Regions from separate parts of the Vibrio sp. AH4 genome, predicted to be linked through region 2. Evidence: predicted binding sites of a transcription regulator. Region 2 holds the regulator's gene; the other holds the start of a gene.

Region 1 (7,484 bases), 680 kb from region 2:
GTACGGGTGCAGTTTTTGCGGCCACCTTGTTGCCAGCATTGTAGCTGATGACCAAATTGCCAAGCTGGGACTACATGTTCCCATTCAATACGCGAAGCACGATTCTCATTTTTACGTACTTGATAGCCGCAACTCTCCAAATCCGGGATGCCTTTTTTGCCTTGCCAGCGAATGTCGCAGCCACAGTAAAAAGAGACCGGATGATCACGATAAATCTTCACCGCTTCATTTTTGGCATGACTAAAAGACATAGGGGCGGCAAAGGTGAGGAGAGGCAAGCTCGCCATAAAAGCGGTTATTAAACGGATAATCAGCATGATAGACGTAGATAAGTAGGTTTTTTATCAGTCTAACACTCATAAATTACATTTGTCGTTGATGCTTTTGTTAGTTTTTAGCGAGGGCAAGGCAATGCCTATAGAAGTGGCCTCAGCGAGTTTTCGGTTAGGCTTGGTAGATCAAGTTTTGTTGGCAGCTTTGGCAGCGATACGTGGCTTCACCGCGCAGCACTTTATTGTGGCGACGAATGGTGAGTGGATATTCGCGGCACGCACAGCGGTAATGGAAGGTTTTGCCCTGTACTGAAGCGACAGAAAACGTGTGAGTGGTTTTTGGCTCAAGATTAAAGACTTGGCTCATCACTTGTTGCCATTCGGCACCATGTGGACGTACTCGTCCATAAAGCTGATAAGTAATGAGATGCGCGATTTCGTGTGGGATCACTTGCTGCAGGAAGTCATCGATGTTTTCGGCAAACAGCACCGGATTAAGACGAATTTCCCACAGCTGTAAATAGGCTTTACCCGCGGCGCGCCCGCGTAAACGGTAGTTGAGCTTAGGTAGTTTAAAAGGGCGTTGCAAAGTCTCGCTGGCGGTGGCGATACACTGTTTGACTCTCTGCTCAGCTTGGCAGTGCAGATCAAAACGAACCATTACGAGTACTCACTTTTATTGCAACGTCATAAAAAAGGCCCTTTCATTAGAAAGAGCCTTGAACTGTATTGCAATCCTCGCCGTTTGTCAGCGATGACTTGAAATAATGCTTACTTTAGACCAGCGAAGTCACGCAGTAGCGCGGCTTTGTCTGTCGCTTCCCAAGGGAACTCTTCACGGCCGAAGTGACCGTAAGCTGCGGTTTTCTTGTAGATAGGTTGCAGCAGGTTCAGCATCTCTTGCAGACCGTATGGACGCAGGTCGAAGAACTGGCGAACGGCTTCAATGATGATCTCTTGCGACACTTTCTCAGTACCGAAAGTTTCCACCATGATAGACGTTGGATCAGCAACACCGATTGCGTAAGAGAGTTGGATTTCACAACGATCAGCCATACCAGCAGCAACGATGTTTTTCGCAACGTAACGCGCTGCGTAAGCCGCTGAACGGTCAACCTTGGATGGATCCTTACCAGAGAATGCACCGCCACCGTGACGCGCTGCGCCGCCGTAGGTATCAACGATGATCTTACGACCGGTCAGACCACAGTCACCCATTGGACCACCGATCACGAAACGGCCGGTTGGGTTGATGAAGTATTTGGTCTCTTTGCTCAACCATTCTGCTGGCAGAACTGGCTTGATGATCTCTTCCATCACCGCTTCACGCAGATCTGGCGTTGAAATAGAGTCACAGTGCTGAGTAGACAGAACCACGGCATCAATACCCACAATCTTGCCTTGGTCGTACTGGAAGGTCACCTGAGATTTTGCATCAGGACGCAACCATGGCAGCGTGCCGTTTTTACGAACTTCTGCTTGGCGTTGCATCAGACGATGTGCATAGGTGATCGGTGCTGGCATCAGCACTTCAGTTTCGTTGGTCGCATAACCAAACATGATGCCTTGGTCGCCTGCGCCTTGCTCTTTAGGATCGGCTTTATCAACACCTTGGTTGATGTCTGGCGATTGCTTACCGATGGTGTTCAGTACCGCACAAGAGTTGGCATCAAAGCCCATGTCTGAGTGCACGTAACCAATTTCACGAACGGTTTGACGAGTTAACTCTTCGATATCAACCCAAGCGGAAGTAGTGATTTCACCACCTACCATCACCATGCCAGTTTTTACGTAAGTTTCGCAAGCAACGCGAGCTTTAGGATCTTGCTCAAGAATCGCGTCCAACACTGCATCAGAGATCTGGTCTGCAATTTTATCTGGATGGCCTTCTGATACTGATTCTGAAGTAAACAGGTGCTTAATCGCCATGATAGCTCCAATATTTGTGGTTATTCGGTAACGGCATGAAGTGGCGCTACCGATCAATTTCGTACATTTTGTAGGCGTTTCTACATCTAGACGGCTATTCTAGTGTCGAGCGCTCAAATTACAAGCTCTTTTTCTGTTTAGCTCATAACCAAACGTTTGCTTAAAAAAGTCAGCTTTGCCACTACAAAGCGAGAATGTGCTAAAAAGTGTGACAAAATCGGAGCAAAGCACCAGTAAATCGTTTGCAGCAGCAGGGGGGCTTTGCGACAATAGCCGCCACTGATTTTCCGCATCTGTTCATTTCGCTTACTTCCCATTTAGGAGTCGACATGTCTTCTCGCAAACAACTTGCCAATGCTATCCGTGCCCTGAGCATGGACGGCGTTCAAAAAGCTAACTCTGGCCACCCGGGAGCCCCAATGGGCATGGCGGATATCGCCGAAGTGCTGTGGCGTTCACACTTAAACCACAACCCACAAAACCCAAACTGGGCTGACCGCGACCGTTTTGTGCTGTCTAACGGCCACGGCTCTATGCTGATTTACTCGCTGCTGCACCTGAGCGGCTATGAGCTGTCGATTGACGATTTGAAAAACTTCCGTCAACTGCACTCAAAAACACCGGGTCACCCAGAGTACGGTTATGCACCGGGCATCGAAACCACTACGGGCCCACTAGGCCAAGGCATCACCAATGCCGTAGGTATGGCGATTGCAGAAAAAGCACTGGCGGCGCAGTTCAACAAACCGGGTCACGACATCGTTGACCATTTCACTTATGTGTTTATGGGTGATGGCTGTTTGATGGAAGGTATTTCGCACGAAGCCTGTTCACTGGCGGGTACGCTGGGCCTTGGCAAACTGATTGCGTTCTGGGATGACAACGGTATTTCTATCGATGGTCACGTTGAAGGCTGGTTCTCAGACGACACGCCAAAACGTTTTGAAGCCTACGGCTGGCATGTCATCCCAGCGGTTGACGGTCACGATGCCGATGCCATTAACGCTGCGATTGAAGCGGCGAAAGCAGAAACCTCTCGCCCAACGCTGATTTGTACCAAAACCATCATCGGTTTCGGTTCACCAAACAAAGCGGGTTCACACGACTGTCACGGCGCGCCTCTGGGTAACGATGAAATCAAAGCTGCGCGTGAATTCTTGGGTTGGGAATACGCTCCGTTTGAAATCCCGGCTGACATCTACGCAGCGTGGGATGCAAAACAAGCAGGCGCAAGCAAAGAAGCCGCTTGGGATGAGAAATTCGCCGCTTACGCGAAAGCTTATCCAGCAGAAGCTGCTGAATACAAACGCCGCGTAGCGGGCGAGCTGCCAGCGAATTGGGAAGCCGCCACCAGCGAAATTATCGCCAATCTGCAAGCGAACCCTGCCAACATCGCATCGCGTAAAGCATCACAAAATGCGCTAGAAGCGTTCGGCAAACTGCTGCCAGAATTTATGGGCGGTTCTGCTGACCTAGCGCCTTCTAACCTCACCATGTGGTCTGGCTCTCAGTCACTGACGGCAGAAGACTTCTCAGGCAACTACATCCACTACGGTGTGCGTGAGTTTGGCATGACCGCCATCATCAACGGTATCGCGCTGCACGGCGGTTTTGTCCCTTACGGTGCGACCTTCCTGATGTTCATGGAATACGCGCGTAATGCGATGCGTATGGCGGCACTGATGAAAGTGCAAAACATCCAAGTGTACACGCACGACTCGATTGGTCTGGGTGAAGATGGTCCAACCCACCAACCGGTTGAGCAAATTGCTTCTCTGCGTATGACGCCAAACATGAGCACATGGCGTCCATGTGACCAAGTGGAATCGGCAGTGGCTTGGAAACTGGCGATTGAGCGTAAAGATGCGCCATCTGCGCTGATTTTCTCACGTCAAAACCTCGCGCAGCAACCACGCAGTGCTGAGCAAGTCGCGAACATCGCCAAAGGCGGTTACATCCTGAAAGATTGTGCAGGCCAACCTGAACTGATCCTGATTGCGACCGGCTCTGAAGTTGAACTGGCGGTTGCCGCTTACGAGCAACTGAGCGCCGAAGGCAAAGCCGTTCGCGTGGTCTCTATGCCATCCACCGACGCGTTTGATAAGCAAGATGCCGCTTACCGCGAAGCCGTTCTGCCATCTGCAGTCACCAAGCGTATCGCGATTGAAGCGGGCATTGCCGACTTCTGGTACAAGTACGTTGGCTTTGGTGGTCGCATCATCGGTATGACTAGCTTCGGTGAATCAGCACCAGCGGGTGAGCTGTTCAAACTGTTTGGTTTCACGACTGAAAACGTAGTGAAACAAGCCAAAGAACTGCTGGCGTAATTAAAAGCGATTCATTTCTTTGTTACGCAAAGAAAAATCGATGATAAAAAATCCCGCTGCAGCGGGATTTTTTATTGCCACTCATCAGGCCTTGCTTGACGGAGCGCATCAATAAATAGGCGCAGCCGAAGTGGATGACGACCGAGCGGATAGAAGCAGTTGATTTCTGTTGGCTGTGATTGCCATCCGTTGACGCAAGGAATTAGGCTGCCCGGATGCGCCGTTTCAAAACCATTGGCAAACCAAGTGGGGAGCAAACCAATACCACGACCTTTAGCAATCGCATCGGCTTGCATCGCAAGATTATCGCTTTGTAAACGACTCTCTAGTGCTGGCAGTGAATAACTGCCGAACTCTGGATGGTGTAGTTCAAGCTCCGCGCGCCGACAAGCAATAAAATCAATCCATGGGTGATGGATCAGCTCACGAGGATGGGTCGGTTTATCTCGATGGGCCAAATATTTTGGAGAGGCGTAAGCGGCATAGCGCCAATAGCCTAAGCGCTCTTTGCGATAACCCATGGGGGCAGCGTGTTCAATCCAAATGATCAAATCGGGCTCAAACACCTCATCACTGTGTTGAAACTGGCTGAGTAGACGGATCTTCAATGTCGAATGCTGCTGCATAAACTCATCCAGTACTTGGCTGAGCCAGCCGCGGATCAAATTGGGGTGTACCACCAGCGTGAGTTCGCCAGTCACTTGATTGTTCAATTCTTGCAACGCTTCCTGACTTTTATTGGCCAGTTCAAGTAGCTGCTCCGAGTAAACCGCAAACACTTCTCCTGCTTTGGTGAGTGTTAAGCGGTTGCCTTGACGCATCAACAAGCTTTGTCCCAAGTCCTCTTCAAGTTGCGCCAAACGGCGACTCAGGGTGGATTTAGGCTGTTCAAGCGCTTTGGCAGCGGCAGTCAGGCTCTTATGTTGGCAAAGCGCATGGAAAGCTTTTACGGCGCTGAGATCTTGCATAGGTATTTGACCCTTAAAGAATAATTACCACAGACGTTCCATATTTGGACCGAACTATTCCATGTGTCGATCTATCTCCAGTACAGAATATATGAATAATCCGCTTCTGAAATTAAGAATAATTATCATTTAAAGGAGTGGTAAATGTCCAGATTCAATCCATCCCCCGTCAGTTTATCTGTGACACTAGGCTTAATGTTTTCGGCTAGCGCTTTTGCTCAAGACGCGACGAAAACGGATGAAACCATGGTGGTCACTGCGGCGGGATACGCGCAAGTGATTCAAAATGCGCCAGCCAGTATCAGTGTGATTTCAAGAGAAGATCTGGAATCTCGCTATTACCGTGATGTGACCGATGCGCTAAAAAGCGTACCGGGTGTGACAGTCACCGGAGGTGGCGATACTACCGACATCAGCATTCGTGGTATGGGTTCAAACTATACCCTTATCTTGGTGGATGGTAAGCGCCAAACCTCACGCCAGACCCGTCCAAACAGCGACGGCCCGGGCATTGAGCAAGGTTGGTTACCGCCACTGCAAGCGATTGAGCGCATTGAAGTGATCCGTGGCCCGATGTCTACGCTGTACGGCTCGGATGCGATTGGCGGCGTGATCAACATCATCACTCGTAAAGATCAGCAGCAGTGGTCAGGCAATGTGCAGCTATCGACCGTGGTACAAGAAAATCGCGCCTCAGGCGATGAACAAAGCGCTAATTTCTTCGTAACGGGACCTTTAAGTGAAGCTCTATCGCTGCAAGTCTACGGACAAACCACGCAACGCGATGAAGACGAAATTGAGCATGGTTACGGCGATAAATCACTGCGCAGCTTAACCTCAAAGCTCAACTACCAGCTTAATCCAGATCATCAACTGCAACTGGAAGCCGGTGTATCAGCGCAAGATCGCGAAAATAACGTGGGCAAGTCGGCGCAATCCAGCGGATGCCGAGGTACATGCAGCAATACCGATAACCAGTACCGCCGCAACCATATTGCCGTTTCTCACCAAGGGGATTGGCAGGATGTTGGGCAGTCCGATACCTATCTGCAATACGAAGAAAACACCAATCAGTCTCGTGAAATGAGCATTGATAATACGGTATTCAAATCCACGTTAGTGGCACCGATCGGCGAACATATGCTGAGTTTCGGTTTAGAGGGAAAATACGAAAGTTTAGAGGATAGCACTTCCAACAAAATTTCGTCTCGTACGCATATTTCAAACAGTCAGTGGGCGGGATTCATTGAAGATGAATGGGCGCTTGCTGAACAGTTCCGCCTGACCTTTGGTGGTCGTCTGGATCATGATAAAAACTACGGCAGCCACTTCAGCCCACGTGTGTATGGAGTATGGAATCTCGATCCAGCGTGGACAGTAAAAGGCGGCGTTTCTACTGGCTTCCGTGCACCGCAGTTACGTGAAGTAACGCCGGATTGGGGACAAGTCAGTGGCGGCGGTAATATTTACGGCAACCCTAATCTCAAGCCTGAAACATCGGTTAATAAAGAGTTGAGCTTGGTGTACAGCGCTGGTTCAGGTCTGGCGGCATCGTTGACCGCTTTCCATAATGATTTTAAAGATAAAATCACTCGCGTCGCTTGCCCTGCCAATATCTGTACTGATGGTCCAAACCAATGGGGCGCAGATCCTACTTATCGAGTCAATATCGATGAAGCGGAAACCTATGGTGCAGAAGCTACGTTAAGTCTGCCGATCACCGAAAGCGTTGAGTTGTCATCTAGCTACACTTACACCCATTCGGAGCAGAAAACCGGAGAATTTTCTGGCCGTCCCCTGCTGCAGTTACCGAAGCATCTGTTCAATGCCAACTTGAGCTGGCAAACCACAGATCGCCTCAATAGTTGGGCTAATCTCAATTATCGTGGCAAGGAGATGCAGCCGGAAGGCGGGGCGTCGAACAATGATTTCATCGCGCCAAGCTACACCTTTATCGATACCGGTGTGACTTACGCACTCACCGATAG
Region 2 (7,484 bases):
ACAAAGCAGTAAACGCAACTTGTTCTTGCGGCAACTCTTTCGTTTTCAACTCTACTCTAGGTAAAGATTCAATGCACCTAGACGTATGTGACAAGTGCCACCCATTCTACTCTGGTAAGCAACGTATCGTTGACACCGGTGGTCGTGTTGAGCGCTTCAACAAGCGTTTCGGCGCACTGTCTGCGAAGAAGTAATTTCTGCTTTACGCAAGATTTTGAAAAAGGACGCTTCGGCGTCCTTTTTTCATATGTCGCATTCTGAAATGAGTGACAAGATTCATCGTCGTTATCAATACCCATTTCTTCACTCACTTATCTGCATATAAAACGCTTTTAAGCGGCACATTCTGGCTATTTCTTCTCCGCATTTCACATTTTCACTGGTCTTATCAGCAAGATCTTCGCTTTTTTTGTACCCTTTGCTCAGTGTCTAACCTAGGCAGCTTGCAAGACATACATTAGAATTTGTGACCTTTCCCATAAATAACTATAAGAGAACAGCCCTATGTCCGATGACAATCACCTCACCCCAACACCGGAAGAACAGTTTCGCCAACGTGCTCTCGATTACCATGCTTACCCAACCGCGGGAAAAATTGGTATCGCACTGACCAAACCTGCAGACTCCGCCGCCGATCTTGCGCTGGCTTACAGCCCAGGCGTAGCAGAACCGGTTCGTGAAATCGCACAAAACGTGGAAAATGTGTACAAGTACACCGCGAAAGGTAACACCGTTGCAGTCATTTCTAACGGTACCGCTATTTTGGGGCTGGGCAATTTAGGACCAATGGCCTCCAAGCCTGTCATGGAAGGGAAAGCGCTGCTGTTTAAACGCTTTGCAGGACTGGATTCGATTGATATTGAAGTCAAACACCGCACCATCGATGAATTTGTCGATACGGTAGCGAACATCGCGGATACTTTCGGTGGCATCAACTTAGAAGACATCAAAGCGCCAGACTGCTTTGAAATTGAACGCCGCCTGATTGAACGTTGTGATGTGCCTGTGTTCCACGATGACCAACACGGCACCGCGATTGTGACCGCTGCGGGTATGCTCAACGCATTAGAGCTGCAAGGTAAACAACTGAAAGACTGTATGATCGTCTGTCTTGGGGCGGGTGCCGCTGCGGTAGCGTGTATGGAACTATTGATCAAATGCGGTGCAATGCGTGAGAAAATCTACATGCTGGATCGCAAAGGCGTGATCCACACTCGCCGTGATGATCTGAACGAATACAAACAGCTGTTTGCCAACAACACCGACAAACGCACGCTGGAAGATGTGATTGCCGGTGCCGATCTGTTCTTGGGCGTTTCTGGCCCGAACCTACTGCCAGCCGACGCACTCAAACTGATGGCCGACAAACCAGTGGTGTTTGCCTGTTCCAACCCCGATCCAGAAATCAAACCGGAAATTGCCCATCAAGTCCGCAATGACATGATCATGGGTACTGGTCGCAGCGACTATCCAAACCAAGTTAATAACGTTCTCTGCTTCCCATTTATTTTCCGCGGTGCGCTGGATGTTCGCGCCAGTGAAATCAACGATCAGATGAAACTCGCCGCCGTAGAAGCGATTCGTCAATTAGCCAAAGAGCCCGTACCGGCAGAAGTTTTGGCCGCAGCGGGAGTGGATAAGCTCAGTTTCGGTATTGAGTACATCATTCCAAAACCAATGGACCCACGCTTATTGCCACGTGTAGCGCGTGCGGTGGCGGAAGCCGCGGTGGAATCGGGTGTGGCTCGTATTCCAATGCCAGAAAACTATATGCAGGCGTAATCTGTTTGCATGGATAGCAAAAAGCCCCTCGCACGAGGGGCTTTTTTATGAGCTTAATCTTTCACTTAGCCAATGTCGCTAGCTACTCATCGTAAGATTCGAACTCAATCCCCATTTCGGTCATCAAACGTTTGGCTTCGGCAGGAATATCATCAGGGCGATCTTTACGCAGGTCTTCGTCCGTCGGCAGCGGCTGGCCAGTATAAGCATGCAAGAAGGCCTCACACAGCAATTCACTGTTGGTTGCGTGACGTAAGTTATTGACTTGACGGCGTGTTCTCTCATCCGTTAGCACTTTGAGAACTTTTAGCGGAATGGATACCGTGATTTTTTTTACCAACTCGCTCTTTTTCCCATGCTCTGCATAGGGGCTGATGTATTCGCCATTCCAGTCTGCCATTGCGCACCTTCGTTATTGTGGTTCGAATCGAAATTTCAAAGGCCCTAATTTTAGCGGGATTTACTGCCATAAGCAAAGACATATAGACGTCTAGAAGTGTTGACGTCTTTATTTAACATCAGTAAAGTGTCGAGTAATTTATGGGCAACGGATAAACCTCATCCCCCAGTTAGGGAAAGTTGCGATGCGACAACCGACACTGCAGCTTAAAGCAGGAAAGGTATATGATGATGCTCTCTAGGACAGAATAGCCAGCAAGGAAACTCCATGACCACACGCAAGCCAGCCACCATTGCGGTTCGTACCGGGATTGAATCGGACACTCAATACCATGCCGTTGTACCACCGATTTATCTTTCGACCAACTATGGTTTTCCCGCCTTTGGTGAAGTGCCAAAATACGATTACACCCGCTCAGGCAACCCTAACCGTGGTCTATTAGAGCAAACCCTGTATGAGCTTGAATGTGGTGAAGGTGCGGTGGTGACCAACTGCGGTACTTCGGCCATCAATTTGTGGGTCACCGCGCTGTTAGGCCCTAACGATCTGATTGTGGCACCACACGACTGCTACGGCGGCACTTATCGCTTGCTCAACACGCGCGCTAAAAAAGGCGACTTCAACGTACAGTTTGTGGATCAATCCAACGAAGAGGCTCTCACCCAAGCTTTAGCCCGCAAACCCAAGCTGTTACTGATTGAGACCCCATCCAACCCTTTAGTGCGTGTGGTGGACATCGCTCATCTTTGTCAGTTAGCGAAAGCACAAGGTACTTTGGTGGCTGTAGATAACACCTTTTTGACACCAGTATTCCAAAAGCCGCTCACCTTAGGTGCAGATTTTGTGCTGCACTCCACCACCAAATACATTAATGGTCACTCGGATGTGATTGGCGGCGTGTTGATCTGTAAACACAAGCAACATGCCGAAGAACTCGCTTGGTGGGGTAACTGCTTAGGTTCAACCGGCACTCCATTTGATAGCTACATGACCTTGCGTGGCATTCGCACGCTGGGCGCGCGGATGCGCGTGCATGAAGAGAGTGCACAGCAGATGTTGGCCTATCTGCAGACTCAATCATTGGTTGGCAAAATTTACCATCCAAGTCTGCCCGACCATCCGGGTCATGAGATTGCCAAAAAACAGCAATCGGGCTTTGGCGCGATGCTCAGTTTCGAGTTTGCCGGTAGTTTTGAGCAGCTGAAATTCTTTGTGGGCAAGTTGGCGCTATTCTCACTCGCCGAATCGCTCGGTGGGGTAGAAAGCCTGATCTGTCACCCCGCCTCCATGACTCATCGTGCAATGGGTGAAGCAGCGCTCGCTGAAGCTGGGGTATCACAACAGTTGCTGCGTCTTTCCGTCGGTCTTGAAGATGCCTCTGATCTCATTGCCGACCTTGACCAAGCCTTTCAACAAACTCTTGCCGCGTATTAAGGAGGCCAGTGAATGACTCACGCTCGTCAACTGCACAAATTTGGTGGTAGTAGCCTTGCCGATCCAGAGTGTTATCTGCGTGTCGCGAAAATTCTTAAAAGTTATTCCAAGAGTGATGATTTGGTGGTGGTTTCTGCGGCTGGCAAAACCACGAACCGTTTGATCAGTTTTGTCGAAGCACTCAGTAAAGATGGTCGCGTTGCCCATGAAACCTTACATGCGCTGCGCCAATATCAGTCTGAATTGATTACTAAGCTACTCAACAACGAAGCGGCTGAACCACTACTTAGCCAACTGCAACAAGAGATCAGCGTGTTAGGCGAGCTCACGGCTCCTCTTAGTAACGCACAATACGCTTGGGTTTTAGGACATGGCGAGCAATGGTCGGCTCGTTTACTTGCCGCATTACTGAATCAGCAAGATTTACCGGCCGTCGCGCAAGATGCGCGTGCATTCTTACGTGCCGAAGCGGGCACACAACCGGAAGTGGATCGCGCGCGCTCTTACCCGCTACTGAAAGCCGTGTTGGCACAACATAGCCAACGCCGAATCGTCATCACCGGTTTTATGGCACAAAACGAACAGGGCGATACTGTCCTGCTCGGTCGTAACGGCTCTGATTATTCTGCCACCGTGATTGGCGCACTGGCTGAAGTGTCACGCGTGACCATTTGGAGTGATGTGGCTGGCGTGTACAGCGCCGATCCACGCGTTGTCAGTGATGCCTGTTTACTGCCACTGCTGAGACTTGATGAGGCCAATGAGCTAGCACGCTTAGCCGCCCCCGTGCTACATAGCCGCACACTACAACCTGTCGCGCAAAGCACCATGGAGCTTCACTTGCGTTGCAGCCACCAGCCGGAATCGGGTTCTACTCGCATTGAGCGGGTACTGGCTTCTGGTCGCGGCGCGAAAATCATTACTTCACTCGATGATGTGCTGCTAATTGAGCTAAGTTTTGCCCATCACCATGATTTCCAACGCTTGCAAGAAGATGTGTTACAGCATTTGCAGCGCGTGCAACTGCAACCTCTGACTTACGAAGCGCAGCCAGATCAATACCGCTTACACTTAGCTTACACAGCAGAAATCGCACCCGGAGCATTTTCTGCCCTGCAAGATGCTGCTTTTGAAGCCGAAATCAAGCTCAAAGAAGGCTATGACCTGATTGCCGCGGTTGGTGCCGGCGTCACCAAAAACCCGAACCACTGCTATGGTTTCTACCAACAACTGAATGCTTTGCCGGTCGAATTTATCAGCGCCTCGGAATCAAGCCTCAGTTTAGTCGCCATACTGCGCCAAACCCCAATCAATTCATTGGTGAATGGTATCCACAAACAGTTATTCCAAGCCCAAAAACGCGTGGCGATTGCACTGTGTGGCAAAGGCAATATCGGTTCAAGTTGGCTCAAACTGTTTGCTGAACAAAAAGAGAAATTGGAGCAACGCCACGGCATGAATTTTGAGTTGGTTGCAGTAGTCGATAGCCAAACCTACTGGTTTAATGAGCAAGGCATTAATCCAAACCAAGTTGCTACTCATTTCCAAGATGAAGCACAGCCACATCAAGAACAAAGCTGGCTGAAAAAGCTTGGCGCGTTGGACGGCTACGATGAAGGTGTTGTCATTGATGTCACAGCCAGTGAAGAACTAGCCCAGCAGTATCTTGAGATTGCCGAACAAGGTTTGCACCTCATTTCGGCCAATAAAGTGGCTGGCTCTGCTGCGGGGAATTATTACTATCAAGTTAAAGATGCCTTTCACAAAATTGGCCGCCACTGGCTGTATAACGCCACAGTGGGCGCAGGCTTGCCAATTAACCATACGGTGCGTGACCTACGAGAAAGTGGTGATGACATCATGGCACTTTCGGGCATTTTCTCTGGCACACTTTCATGGCTGTTCCAGCAATACGACGGCAGCTTACCGTTCAGTGAACTGGTTGATTTAGCTTGGCAACAAGGTTTGACTGAACCCGATCCACGTTGCGATCTGGATGGCTCTGATGTAATGCGTAAATTGGTGATCTTGGCCCGTGAGTCTGGTCTTGAGATCGAACCGCACAACGTAAAAGTAGAGTCCCTCGTCCCTGCGGAGCTACGCTCCGTATCACTGGATGATTTTCTCGACAACAGCAAACTGCTCAACGAGCAGCTCGCTGAGCGCCTCGCCCGTGCTCAGAAACAAGGCAAGGTACTGCGCTACGTAGCAAGATTGGAGAAAAATGGCAAAGCCAGCGTTGGCGTTGAAGCGCTAGAGCAAGACCATCCACTGGCTAACTTACTGCCGTGTGACAACATCTTTGCCATCGAGAGCAAATGGTATCGTGATAACCCACTGGTGATCCGTGGCCCCGGCGCAGGGCGTGAAGTCACAGCCGGTGCGATTCAGTCCGATTTGAATCTGCTCGCGAGCCTACTCTAGCCCTCACGTTCAGTCCCCTAAAAAAAAATATCCTCCGGCATAGCCGGAGGTTTTTCATATGCGCCTATAAGGCTTTCTTACAAGCAGCACCCTAACAGGCGCATTACGATCTGACATTTGCATATGACGATTAATTACGGCCCGTAAACGGGCTTCCTGCATATGGGATCGACAATTGCTCTCCCATTTTATCCTGCTCCAACTGATGCTTTATGTAGTTCTGTATCTTGGTCGTATTTTTACCAACCGTATCTACATAATACCCTCGGCACCAAAATTCCCGATTCCGATATTTAAATTTCAAATCTCCGAATCGTTCATAAAGCATTAGGCTACTTTTACCTTTCAAGTATCCCATAAAAGCTGAAACGCTCATTTTCGGCGGAATTTCTAAAAGCATGTGGATATGATCCGAACAGCACTCTGCTTCAAGAATGTTCACATTTTTCCATTCACATAGTTTCCTCAATATTTCTCCCACTGCTCTACGTTTTTCTCCGTAGAACACCTGACGTCGATATTTCGGTGCAAAGACTATGTGGTATTTACAGTTCCAGCGCGTGTGCGCTAAGCTCTTTTCGTCCCCCATTGGGACCCCCTTTCAATTTCTGTTTAACTCTCGCAGTTGCCAGACCGCAAGAGTGTTTTAACAAATTGAAAGGGGCTTTATAACTGACTTATAGCTGAAAGCTTTACGGAACCCCCAGCCTAGCTGGGGGTTTTCTCTATACAACAAAGCTCGCCGAAATGGCGAGCTTTTGCATCGATCTTCTATACTTTCTTGCATTAAAAGTATCATCTTCTATTGATTGGCTTTTTGAACCACACATAGCACTCAATTACTTTTTCAAGCTTGAATCTGCTTCACGATCAACATGAGTAATCTTCATAATGGTGAGGTTGACATCAAAGCGCATTCACGACATTCTACAGCCATATAGACGTCTAAACGTCAATTCGGATTCAGGCAGTGACACTCAGTCACAGGGAGTACAAGATGGGATACACACACGCTAGCCATATCGATGCATTGAACCAAAACATTGCAGAGCTTTCCGACATCAATGTTTCGTTTGAGTTTTTTCCACCCAGTTCTCCTCAAATGGAAGAGACGCTGTGGAACTCCGTTCATCGCCTGAAGACTCTCCAACCCAAATTTGTCTCGGTGACTTATGGTGCCAACTCTGGCGAGCGTGATCGTACTCACTCGATCATTAAAGCCATCAAAGACCAAACCGGTTTAATTGCCGCGCCACACCTGACTTGTATTGATGCCACTCGTGATGAGCTGATCCAGATCGCCGATGACTACTGGAATAATGGCATCCAGAATATTGTGGCGCTGCGTGGTGACATTCCTGCTGGTGGCGGTAAGCCAGACATGTACGCCTCCGATCTGGTGACGCTGCTCAAATCCCGTCACGATTTTGATATTTCGGTTGCA

The links. The regulator MetJ, encoded in region 2, represses methionine synthesis genes. The targets are predictions, from matches to a motif close to TTAGACNTNTANANGTCTAA.
Region 1: metK (methionine adenosyltransferase) is a predicted target of MetJ. The motif match lies at 2,280-2,299, and genes of this name have one in related genera.

Annotation. Positions count from the first base shown of each region.
Region 1 covers NZ_JALAIV010000001.1:1,380,443-1,387,926, forward strand. The annotation lists gene xds (extracellular deoxyribonuclease Dns) at 1-317, opposite strand, end outside; gene MKA69_RS06590 (SprT family zinc-dependent metalloprotease) at 445-933, opposite strand; gene metK (methionine adenosyltransferase) at 1,044-2,201, opposite strand; gene tkt (transketolase) at 2,531-4,528, shown strand; gene MKA69_RS06605 (LysR family transcriptional regulator) at 4,600-5,496, opposite strand; gene MKA69_RS06610 (ligand-gated channel protein) at 5,641-7,484, shown strand, end outside.
Region 2 covers NZ_JALAIV010000001.1:705,185-712,668, forward strand. The annotation lists gene rpmE (50S ribosomal protein L31) at 1-194, shown strand, start outside; gene MKA69_RS03410 (malic enzyme-like NAD(P)-binding protein) at 505-1,782, shown strand; gene metJ (met regulon transcriptional regulator MetJ) at 1,865-2,182, opposite strand; gene MKA69_RS03420 (O-succinylhomoserine (thiol)-lyase) at 2,450-3,616, shown strand; gene MKA69_RS03425 (bifunctional aspartate kinase/homoserine dehydrogenase II) at 3,629-6,040, shown strand; gene tnpA (IS200/IS605 family transposase) at 6,171-6,629, opposite strand; gene metF (methylenetetrahydrofolate reductase) at 7,038-7,484, shown strand, end outside.